One region of the Methylobacterium radiodurans genome, then DNA from elsewhere that is predicted to be linked to it. Evidence: riboswitches for the same ligand, from Rfam matches in the RefSeq annotation. Region 1 holds a riboswitch; the other holds the start of a gene.
The links. Region 1 has a riboswitch for cobalamin ahead of DK427_RS20860 (CbtB domain-containing protein). Riboswitches for the same ligand answer to the same signal wherever they lie in the genome.
Positions count from the first base shown of each region.

Region 2: it holds a riboswitch for cobalamin, as region 1 does, so the genes downstream of both, DK427_RS19545 (TonB-dependent receptor) here and DK427_RS20860 (CbtB domain-containing protein) in region 1, are expected to answer to the same signal.

Region 1 covers NZ_CP029551.1:4,451,576-4,456,607, reverse strand. Annotated here, with positions in the region: gene DK427_RS20880 (Uma2 family endonuclease) at 1-506, opposite strand, end outside; gene cobW (cobalamin biosynthesis protein CobW) at 550-1,584, opposite strand; gene DK427_RS20870 (DUF1636 family protein) at 1,597-1,980, opposite strand; gene DK427_RS20865 (CbtA family protein) at 1,973-2,731, opposite strand; gene DK427_RS20860 (CbtB domain-containing protein) at 2,753-2,929, opposite strand; cobalamin riboswitch at 2,968-3,159, opposite strand; gene cobU (bifunctional adenosylcobinamide kinase/adenosylcobinamide-phosphate guanylyltransferase) at 3,274-3,813, shown strand; gene cobO (cob(I)yrinic acid a,c-diamide adenosyltransferase) at 3,810-4,418, shown strand; gene DK427_RS20845 (cobyric acid synthase) at 4,432-5,032, shown strand, end outside.
Region 2 covers NZ_CP029551.1:4,146,776-4,151,807, reverse strand. Annotated here, with positions in the region: gene DK427_RS19550 (NAD(P)/FAD-dependent oxidoreductase) at 1-709, shown strand, start outside; cobalamin riboswitch at 936-1,129, shown strand; gene DK427_RS19545 (TonB-dependent receptor) at 1,421-3,652, shown strand; gene DK427_RS19540 (VanZ family protein) at 3,813-4,184, opposite strand; gene DK427_RS26470 (hypothetical protein) at 4,346-4,510, shown strand; gene DK427_RS19535 (hypothetical protein) at 4,550-4,741, opposite strand.

The DNA of each region.
Region 1 (5,032 bases):
GGCAGCGCGACGTTCCCGTCGAGGTCGACGAGACGCGTCTCCTCCCGGGCCCGGTTCGCGCCGTGCGACCAGAGCCGGATCTCGGCCGCGTTCGGCTCGACCCGCAGGATGTGCTCAAGGCCCGCGACGGCCTTGTACTCGGCAAGCTTGGCGAAGGCGTCGAAGTCGCGGGTCGAGGGGGACAGCACCTGCGCGACCAGCCGGGGCTCGGCCGCCCGCCGGGCGTCCGGGTCGCGGGCGCCGCAATCGACGCCGACATCCGGGCGGCGGATCTGCCCGGGCAGCGTCTCGACGCTGCCATCTCCGGTGAAGGGCCGGCAGCCGCTGCCCCGCAGCCGCGTCTTGAGCGCGGCCACGAGGTTGACCACGATGTCGTCGTGGACGTTGCGCGCGCCGGCCATCATGCCGACGGCCACGCCGTCCACGAGTTCGTAGCGCTCGGGCTGGCGCTCCTGCCAGGCGAAGAACGCCGCGACGCTCATCGGTTCGGGTCGACGATCGAGCATGGTGCAACCTCGGCGCAACTCTACGCCGCAGCCGGCCGAACGCCTACCCGGCGAGCGCGGCGGCCACGGCCTCGCGGTCGAAGCCCTTCAGACCGATCACCACGAGCGTCCCGTCGCGGGGCTCGCCCGCGCGCCAGGGCCGGTCGAAATGGTGGCCGACGCGGCGGCCGACGCCCTGCACCACGAGGCGCATCGGCTTGCCCTCGACCGCGGCGAAACCCTTGATGCGCAGGACGCCCGCGGTCTCGGCCGCCCGCTCCACCCGCGCGGCGAGGTCGCCCGGCGTCGCGGTCGGGCGGATGGGGAGCGCCACGGTCTCGAAATCGTCGTGGTCGTGGTCCTCGCCCTCGCCGTGGTGCGAGGGGCGGGCGTCGAGGTCGTCCTCGGCCGCGGCCCCGAGCCCCAGGAGCACGCGCGGGTCGATCGCGCCGCGCTCGGTCTCCACCACCTTCACCGCGCGCGGCAGGTGTCCCTCGACCTCGGCGCGCACGCGGGCGCGGGTCTCGGCGTCGATCAGGTCGGACTTGTTGAGCACCACGAGGTCGGCGCAGAGGAGCTGGTCCTCGAACACCTCCTCCAGCGGGTTGTCGTGGTCGACCGCCGTGTCGGCGGCGCGCTGGGCGGCCGAGGCCTCAGGGTCGTCCGCGAAGGCGCCGGAGGCGACCGCCGGGCCGTCCACCACCGCGACCACGCCGTCCACGGTCACCCGCGAGCGGATCGCCGGCCACTGGAAGGCCTGGACCAGGGGCTTGGGCAGGGCGAGGCCGGACGTCTCGATCAGGATGTGCTCCGGCGGCTCCGGCCGGTCGAGCAGCGCGGTCATGGCGGGCACGAAGTCGTCGGCGACCGTGCAGCAGATGCAGCCGTTCGGCAGCTCGACGATCGCGTCCTCGGTGCAGCCCTCGACGCCGCAGGCGGCCAGGAACGACTTGTCGAAGCCGACATCGCCGAACTCGTTGACGAGGATGGCGAGGCGGCGGCCGCCCGCGTTCTCGACCACGTGGCGCACCAGCGTGGTCTTGCCGGCCCCGAGGAAGCCGGTGACGATGGTGCAGGGCACCTTCTGGACGATGGTCATCGGGCCGGACCTCTACTCCGCGGCGCGCGCGGGAAACGGGGGGATGCGGGCGATGACGCCCTTGCGGAAGGCTTCCGGGCGCTCGCGCCAGGGCACGATGCCGTCCGGGGTCGCGCCGTAGCGGGCGAGGCCGTCGAGGATGGTACGGGCGGACGAGGCCGCGTCGAGATCGCCGTAGACGTAGGTCCAGCGGTCTGAACTCGCGACCGCGACCGTACAGGGCCGCTTGCAGACCGACAGGCACTCGACCGGCTCGATCCGGAGCGCGGCGTCCGGACGCAGGTCCAGCTCGGCGCGCAGGGCGTCGAGCAGGCGTGCGCCGCCGCGGGGACCGTCCGGCGCGTCGTCGGCCGCGCGGCAGGTGGTGCAGACGTAGAGGACGGTGTCGTCAGGCACGGGCGGGCCGCTCCCGTCCGAAGGCCTGCCAGGCCCAGCCGAAGGAGAGGCCGATCACCGCCCAGAACACGAAGCCGACCGCGAGCGAGCGGGCCGCGAACTGCGCGGCGAGTCCGGCCGGCAAATCGGACTTCGCGGCGGCCACCTCCGGCGCCCCGGCGATATGGGGCGCCACGATCAGCACGAGGCCGCCGAGGATCGTCACGGCGACGCGCCGGATCGCGATGAGATAGAGCCCCATCCCGGTCGCGAGCGCGGTCATCAGCCACCACGCCTGCCGGGTGGCGAGCGGCGCGGCCTCGCTGCCCGGCAATTCCGGCGGCAGGCCGAGCGCGGGCGCAAGGCCCACGCTGACGAAGCCAGCCACCGCGAAGGCGAGCGCCCGCTCCGGCGTCGGGTCACGCCCGAGCGCCAGCATCACGGCGCCGAGCAGCAGCGCGTAGCCGACGCCGCCGACCAGCGTGGCGAGGCCCGTGAAGAGGATGCGCGGCAGGCCCGCGCCGGGCTGCCAGGCCGGGGCGCCGTGGTCGTGCGACTCGCCCCCATGGGCCAAGTGCAGTTGGGCGAGGTGCAGAAGCGCGCCCTCGAACCGCGCGGGCGCGAGCGGCAGCGCGGCGCTGTGCGCCGTGCCGCTCTCGTAGCGCTCGGCCTCGATGATCAGCGGGGAGGTGAGGGCGACCTGGAGACCGGTCGCGACCACGGCCGCGAGGAAGCCGGCGGCGAGCGCCGCCGACAGGAGCCGGAGGATCATGAAGCGGGTGGCTTCAGCCGGTCAGTGGCAGGGGAAGTTCTGCGTGTGCCGGAAGTCGTGCGCCGCGTTGTGCAGCGCCTGGGCCGGCGCGAAGCCCGCCATGAAGACGAGGCCGAGGCCGAAGAGGGCGGCGAGCAGAACCGCGCCGAGGCGCTCGTTCGTGCGGGTGGCGCCGAGGGTCTGAACCTGCGTGGTCATCGGGTGACGATCTCCGGCCGCCCCACCGGCGGCGTTCGAGGAAACACGGGCGGACGGCAGGTCTCCTGGCTCGCGGATCCTCGCGCCTGCCGCCTTCCCGGGACATCCCGGTGGCTGGTGGCAGGAACTCGCCGCTCACAGTTGCGGGGGCAGCCGCGGAATTCGGGTCGCCCCGTCACCGCATTCCCTTTTCACCCCCGCGAGGGGGCACCGTCCATTCTCGCTCATAGCCTGTCGGGACCGAGGGCACAACGCGTTCCCGGCCGGACTTTCGGCCAGTATCCCGGCCAGGACCCGCAGCGCCGGGCTTTGACGGCCCGGGCGCTGCGGGGCAAAGGGTTCGGATGCTTCAAACCACCTCCCGGATGACCCTGGTGCTCGGCGGCGCGCGCTCGGGCAAGAGCGCCTATGCGGAGGCGCTGATCGAGGCGCGGCCGGCGCCCTGGCTCTATCTCGCCACCGCCCAGGCGTGGGACGACGAGATGCGCGAGCGGATCGCCCTGCACCGGGCGCGGCGCCCGGACGGCTGGATCACCCGCGACGCGCCGATGGATCTGCCCGAGGCGGTGGCGGAGGCGACGGGGCCGGTGCTGGTCGATTGCCTGACGCTCTGGCTCACCAACCTGATCCTCGCCGAGGCCGACGTGACGGCGGCGGGCGCGGCCCTGCTGGCGGCCTGCGCGGCGGCGGCGGGACCCGTGGTGCTCGTCGGCAACGAGGTCGGCCTCGGCATCGTGCCGGACAACGCGCTCGCCCGCCGTTTCCGCGACGAGGCCGGCCGCCTGCACCAGCGCCTCGCCGCCCAGGCCGACCGCGTCGTCTTCATGGTGGCGGGCCTGCCCATGACCGTGAAAACCGACGCGAAACCCGGAGGTCAGCCGTGAGCGACGACGCAGAGGCCGAGCGCCACCGCGAGAAGATGGCCAAGCGCAAGGCCGTGCAGGACGCCGAGGTGGCGGGGAAGACCGTCGAGAAGGGCCTGCTCATCGTCCATACCGGCCCCGGCAAGGGCAAGACGACCGCAGCGCTCGGGCTGATGCTGCGCGCCCTCGGGCGCGGCTGGCGGGTGGCCTGCGTGCAGTTCATCAAGGGCGGCTGGGACACGGGCGAGCGCCACGCGTTCCAGGCCTTCGGCGAACGGGTCGCCTGGCACACGCTGGGCGAGGGCTTCACCTGGGAGACGCAGGACAAGGCCCGAGACATCGCAGCCTGCCGCCACGCCTGGGTGCGGGCCGAGGCGCTGATGGCCGATCCGACGGTCCGCCTGCTCGTCCTCGACGAGCTCAATATCGCGCTCCGCTACGACTATCTCGACCTTGCGGCAGTGGTGGGAACCCTCCAGGCTCGGCGGCCGGACCTGCACGTCGTGGTCACCGGCCGCAACGCCAAGCCGATGCTGATCGAGGCCGCCGACCTCGTCACCGAGATGGGCAGCGTGAAGCACCATTTCGCGTCGGGCGTGAAGGCGCAGGAGGGGATCGAGTTCTGATGGTCGTGCGCGCATGACCCGCGCCCTGATGATCCAGGGCACCGGCTCCGACGTCGGCAAGTCGCTGATCGTGGCCGGGCTCGCGCGCGCCTTCTCCCGGCGGGGCCTCCGGGTGCGGCCGTTCAAGCCGCAGAACATGTCGAACAACGCCGCCGTGACAGTGGACGGGGGCGAGATCGGCCGCGCCCAGGCGCTCCAGGCGCGGGCGGCCGGGATCAGCCCCACCGTCCACATGAACCCAGTGCTGCTGAAGCCCCAGAGCGAGGTCGGCTCGCAGGTGGTGGTGCAGGGCCGCATGATCGCGACCGTCAGGGCGCGCGACTACCAGGCCTGGAAGCCGCGCCTGATGCGGGCGGTGCTCGACAGCTTCGCGCGGCTGCGCTCGGAGGCCGACCTCGTGCTGGTCGAGGGGGCGGGCTCGGCCTCCGAGGTGAACCTGCGGGCCGGCGACATCGCAAATATGGGCTTTGCCCGCGCCACCGATACGCCGGTGATCCTCGTCGGCGACATCGACCGGGGCGGGGTGATCGCGAGCCTCGTCGGCACGAAGGCGGTGATCGATCCGGCCGACGCCGCGATGATCCGGGGCTTCCTCGTCAACCGCTTCCGCGGCG
Region 2 (5,032 bases), 300 kb from region 1:
GCGGGCCATGCTGCTGCCGGAGACCGCCGCGCTTGCCGAGCCCGGTGCCCTGGTGGAGGCCTGCGAGCGGCTCTTCACCGAGACCGGCGGGCGCTACCTGCGGGGCGCCGTCACGGCCCTCGCCCCCGAGGCGGGCGGCTGGCGGGTGATCCATGCCGGCGGGAGCCTCCGGGCGCGGCAGGTCGTGGTGGCGGCAGGCGCCGCCTCGGCCGAGATCCTGCGTCCGCTCGGCTACCGCTTCGCCTTCGCGGCCGAGCGCGGCTACCACCGGCACTACGCCCTGCACCCGGACAGCCCGCCGCTGACGCGGCCCGTGCTCGACACGGGCGCCGGCTCGATCCTCGCGCCGATGGGGGAGAGGCGGGTGCGGGTGCTCTCGGGCGTCGAGCTGAACGCCCGCCACGCCGCGCCGGATCACCGGCAGATCGAGGCGGCGGCGCGGGAGGCGGCCGGCACGCTGCGGCTGGGCGGTCCCCTCGACAACCAGCCCTGGATGGGCTCGCGCCCCTCGACCCCGGACGGGATGCCGGTGATCGGCCGCGCGCCGCGCCACGACGGCCTGATCCTCGCCTTCGGCCACGGCCATATCGGCCTCTCCACGGGGCCTATCACCGGCCAGCTCGTGGCCGACCTCGCCACCGGCACCGAGCCCTCTGTACCGCTCGCCCCCTTCGCCCCCGACCGCCTGCTGCGCTGGCCGCACCTGTAGAGTCCCGGGTTTCCAAAGGGCCCGAGGCCCTTTCGGCGCCGAAAGGCGCTGCTGGCGGGGTCCGGGGTGCATGGCCGCGGGATTGGCTCCACCGTCCCGGCAGCGCCGGGCCGGGGGAGCCAGATGCAGGGCTCTGCCCTGCACCCGCCAAAGGTCTCGACCTTTGGAAACCGGGACATCCGCGCCTTTTCCGGCCGTGCAGCGTTGACTCCGGACGAAGCGTGGCCGTAGCTGGCCGGGACGGTTCCCTTCGGGGATCAAAAGGGAACGCGGTGAGGGCTTCATGCCTGATGCCGCGGCTGCCCCCGCAACTGTGAGCGGCGAGCCTTCCGCCACCATGTCACTGGGCCCCGGCCCGGGAAGACGGTGAGAGGGCAGCGACCCGCGAGCCAGGAGACCTGCCGTCAGCCGTGGTCACACGCGAAACGCGCCGGGCGGGGTGTCCTGGCGGGTGTCGAGGCATCGCCATGCCCGTGGGCAAGGCGGCCGCCGAGGCCTCGTTCGCGGTGACGTGCCACAAGGCCGCCCGCGCCCGCCCATGCTCGCCGCCGCAAGATCCCCGTCCCTCGCGCGACCGCGCGTGTCCCGCTGCGGGGACGCGCCGAGCCGCGCGGATCGACCGATCCGCGGACCCCAGGATTGTAACATTGTTACATTCACGGTAGGGCCCTCGGCGAGGCGCCGCCGCGCCCGGATCCCCGGACCCGCATCATGTCCAGACGTCCTCATCGCGCCCGCCCCCGGTGGGCCGCGCCCGCGCGCGCGCTCCCGCTCCTCCTGGTGCCGCTGACGGGCGCCCACGCGCAGGAGCGCGCCGCCCGGGATCCCTCACTCCGGGGCTCCGCCGTGATCGACGGCATCGTACTCGACCAGCTCTCGGTCGAGGGCAGCGGCGTCTCGCTGACCCGGGCCGACCCGGTCGGCCTCAACCTGCGCACCCCCGACCGGGGCGCGAGCCGGCTCGGCCTGACGCCGCTGGAGACGCCCGCCAGCATCGACATCGTGTCGGGCGAGACGGCGCGCCTGCGCGGCCAGAACACGGTAGCCGAGGCGGTGACGCAGGACGCCACGGGCATCACCACCATCGCGGCCCCCGGCAACGGCAACGGCGCCTTCACGGCCCGGGGCTTCGCCGGCCCGAACTCGGTCCAGCAGCTCTACGACGGCACCCGCCTCTATGTCGGCGCCAACACCGTCACCTTCCCGTTCGACACCTGGAACGTCGAGCGCATCGAGGTGCTGCGGGGTCCGGCCTCCGTTATGTACGGCGACGGCGCGATCGGCGGCGTGATCAACGTGGTGCCCAAGAAGCCGAGCTTCGTGCCGATCAACGCGGGACGCGCGGTGATCGGCAGCGACGGCGTCGCGCGCCTCGCCCTCGATTCCGGCGGCGCGATCGGCCAGGACGCGTTCGGCGACACCTTCGCCTACCGGCTGAACGTCAGCGGCAACCGCGGCGACGGCTGGGTCTCGCCCACCGGGGATTTCCGCAGCCTCGCGGTCTCGGGCGCGCTGCTGTTCCGGCCGAGCGCGGATCTCTCCTTCACGCTCAGCCACGACCTCGGCTACCAGGAGCCGGAGCGCTACTGGGGCACGCCGCTGGTAGCGGGGAAGATCCCGGACCGGATCCGGTTCAACAACTACAACGTCCGGGACGCGAAGATCACCTTCGCGGACAACTGGACTCAGCTGAAGACCGAGTGGACGCCCTCGGCCGACGTCACGATCCGCAACACCGCCTATCGGTTGACCTCGCGCCGGCACTGGCTCGACGTGGAGCAATACGCGTTCAACCGCGCGACCGGCCTCGTCGACCGCGGCGACTACCTGGAAATCTACCACAGCCAGGAACAGGTCGGGAACCGCTTCGACGCCGCCTTCCGTGGCTCGCTGTTCGGGTTCCGCAACGAATTCCTGGCGGGCTTCGACGTCAACCACATCGGCTTCCGCCACAGCAACAACTTCTATTTCGACAAGACCGACAGCGTGCCGCTCCTGGGCTATGGCCCAGGCTTCTTCCCGCAGGACGGGCGGGCGCGGTCCGCCTACGCGACGAATACCAGCCAGGCCTCGGTCTTCGCCGAGAACCGCCTGATCCTCTCGGACCGGCTCTCCTTCCTCAGCGGCGTGCGCTTCGACGCGCCGACGCTGCACCGGCAGGATCTCGTCACCGGTGCAACCTTCGAGAACACCTACCGATCGCTCGGCTACCGCTTCGGCCTCGTCTTCAACCCGACGCCGGACACGGCACTCTACGCGCAGTACGCCACCGCGACCGATCCGGTGGGCAGCCTCATCACCCTGTCGCAGTCGCTGGCGGGCTTCCGGCTCGCCACCGGGCGGCAGGTCGAGGTCGGCGCCAAGGGCATCGCCCTCGGCGGTGCGCTCGACTGGACGCTCGCAGGCTACCGCATCGTGAAGGATGACCTGATCTCCCGCCTGCCCGGCAGCTCCGCGGTCGGCGTGCAGGTGGGGAGCCAGTCCTCGACGGGAGTGGAGTTCGCCGCGGCTTTGCGTCTGCCCCACGGCTGGCGGCTGGAGGGCAACCTCGCGCTCCTGCGGGCGCAGTACGAGGACTTCACCCAGGTGGTGAACGGGCAGGCCGTCTCCTACGCCGGTAACCAGCCGCTCGACGTGCCCGAGCGCGTGGCCAACCTCTGGGCGACTTGGGCCTTCGCCCGCGATTGGGAGGCGCGGCTCGGCGTGCAGAACGTCGGCACCGTGTTCAGCGATTTCTCCAACACCGCCCGGCGCCCGGCCTACAACCTCGTCAATCTCGGGCTCGACCATCAGGTCACGCCGGATTCCCGGCTGTCCTTACGCGTCTACAACCTGCTCGACCGGGTCTACGCGATCTCGGGCAACGCGGTCGGCGGGGTCGGCACCAACTGGCTGCTCGGGCGCCCGCGCTCGGTCGAGGTGGCCTACAGCGTGGCTTGGTGAGCGTGGCGTGAGAGATCGGGCCGCACCGGAAAAGCGGGCCCGCCGCGGCCGTGCCGGGCGGGCCCGAAGTCTGCTCCGAACCCGCAGCTTAGCGCGCGGATCCGGACAGGAAACGGCGCGGAAGGCTTAAGCCCGGCCGCTCAGGCAGCAGCCCGGCCGCTCAGGCAGCCGGCAGCACGCGGCGCAGGCGGGCGAGGACGAGGGTGAGAACCCGGGCGGCGGCCCAGCCGAAACCGCCCCCTGCCGCCTTGACCAGGAAGTCCGCCTCGCGCCCATGCCGAGTGGGCTGGATCAGCTGAGACAGTTCGAGCAATCCCGCCGCCGCGACCGTGAGCGCCAGCACCGCAAGGCGACGCCGCGGGTAGCCGCAGGCGAAGAGGAAGCCGAGGAGCGCGAAGGCGCCGAAGCGCTCGGCGGAGACGGGCAGGGCCGTTTCCGGCCGCAGGCCGATCGGTGCCGCGGTCATGACGGCGAGCGCGGCGAGCAGGCCCCAGGCCAGGACCCGGGCGAGCGTCTGAGGACGGGAGGGCATGCTGGGCATCCGGCCGCCTACGCAACGGTTGCGCCGGGGTCAAACGCCCGACCGCGGCGCAGTGCGCAACGGCACGCCGTCCATACGCTCTCGCGGCTAACCTTGACGGCGTCGACGAAGCGTCGGCCATCGGTCCCGACCCACCGACGCGGGAGGCCCCCATGACAGCCATGACGGCGCGACGGATCCTCACCCTGATCGCCCTTGTCGTCCCGGCTCTGGGCTGGACCTGCCGTGAGGCGGACCGGGCCGTCGGGCAGGAGACTGCGAGCGGGCAGGGCCGCGGCGCCGACCCGGACGCGGTGGTGTTCCGGCACTTCCTATAGCCTGCGCCGCGTCCAAAGGCTGCGCCGCCCGACCCCAGGTCAGGCCGGTCGCTCGCCCTGCCGACGCAGCGCCTCGGGCAGACGGCGCGTCCGCCGCACGCGCGCCGAGGCGCGGATGAATGTCAGGTAGTTCTCGGCCTCGTCCAGGGTCAGCCCGCTCACCACGGGGTCGTTGCCCTGGATCACCGCGTGCGTGCCGTCGCCCGCGAGCCTCACGCTGATCCGCGACATGGCATCCCTCCTCGATCACAGCCCTCCGGCGGCACCTCGCGCGCGGGTGCCTTAGCCGCCTAACACCCGAGAACGCGATCGGTTCGGTGCGGGAGCGCGGCCGGCCCCCGGGGCCTGTGGCCCTCAGGCCACACGCGTTGCCCGAGCGTCACGCAAGCGGGCCCCCGCGCTCCGGCGGAGCGGCGAATTAACCGCTCGTTAACCATTACGAACAAAATCTTTGTCCTAACGAACGGTTTACGTTCGACCCTCCGGCACGCCGATGGAAAGTCTCTCGCAAGATTTTCCGCG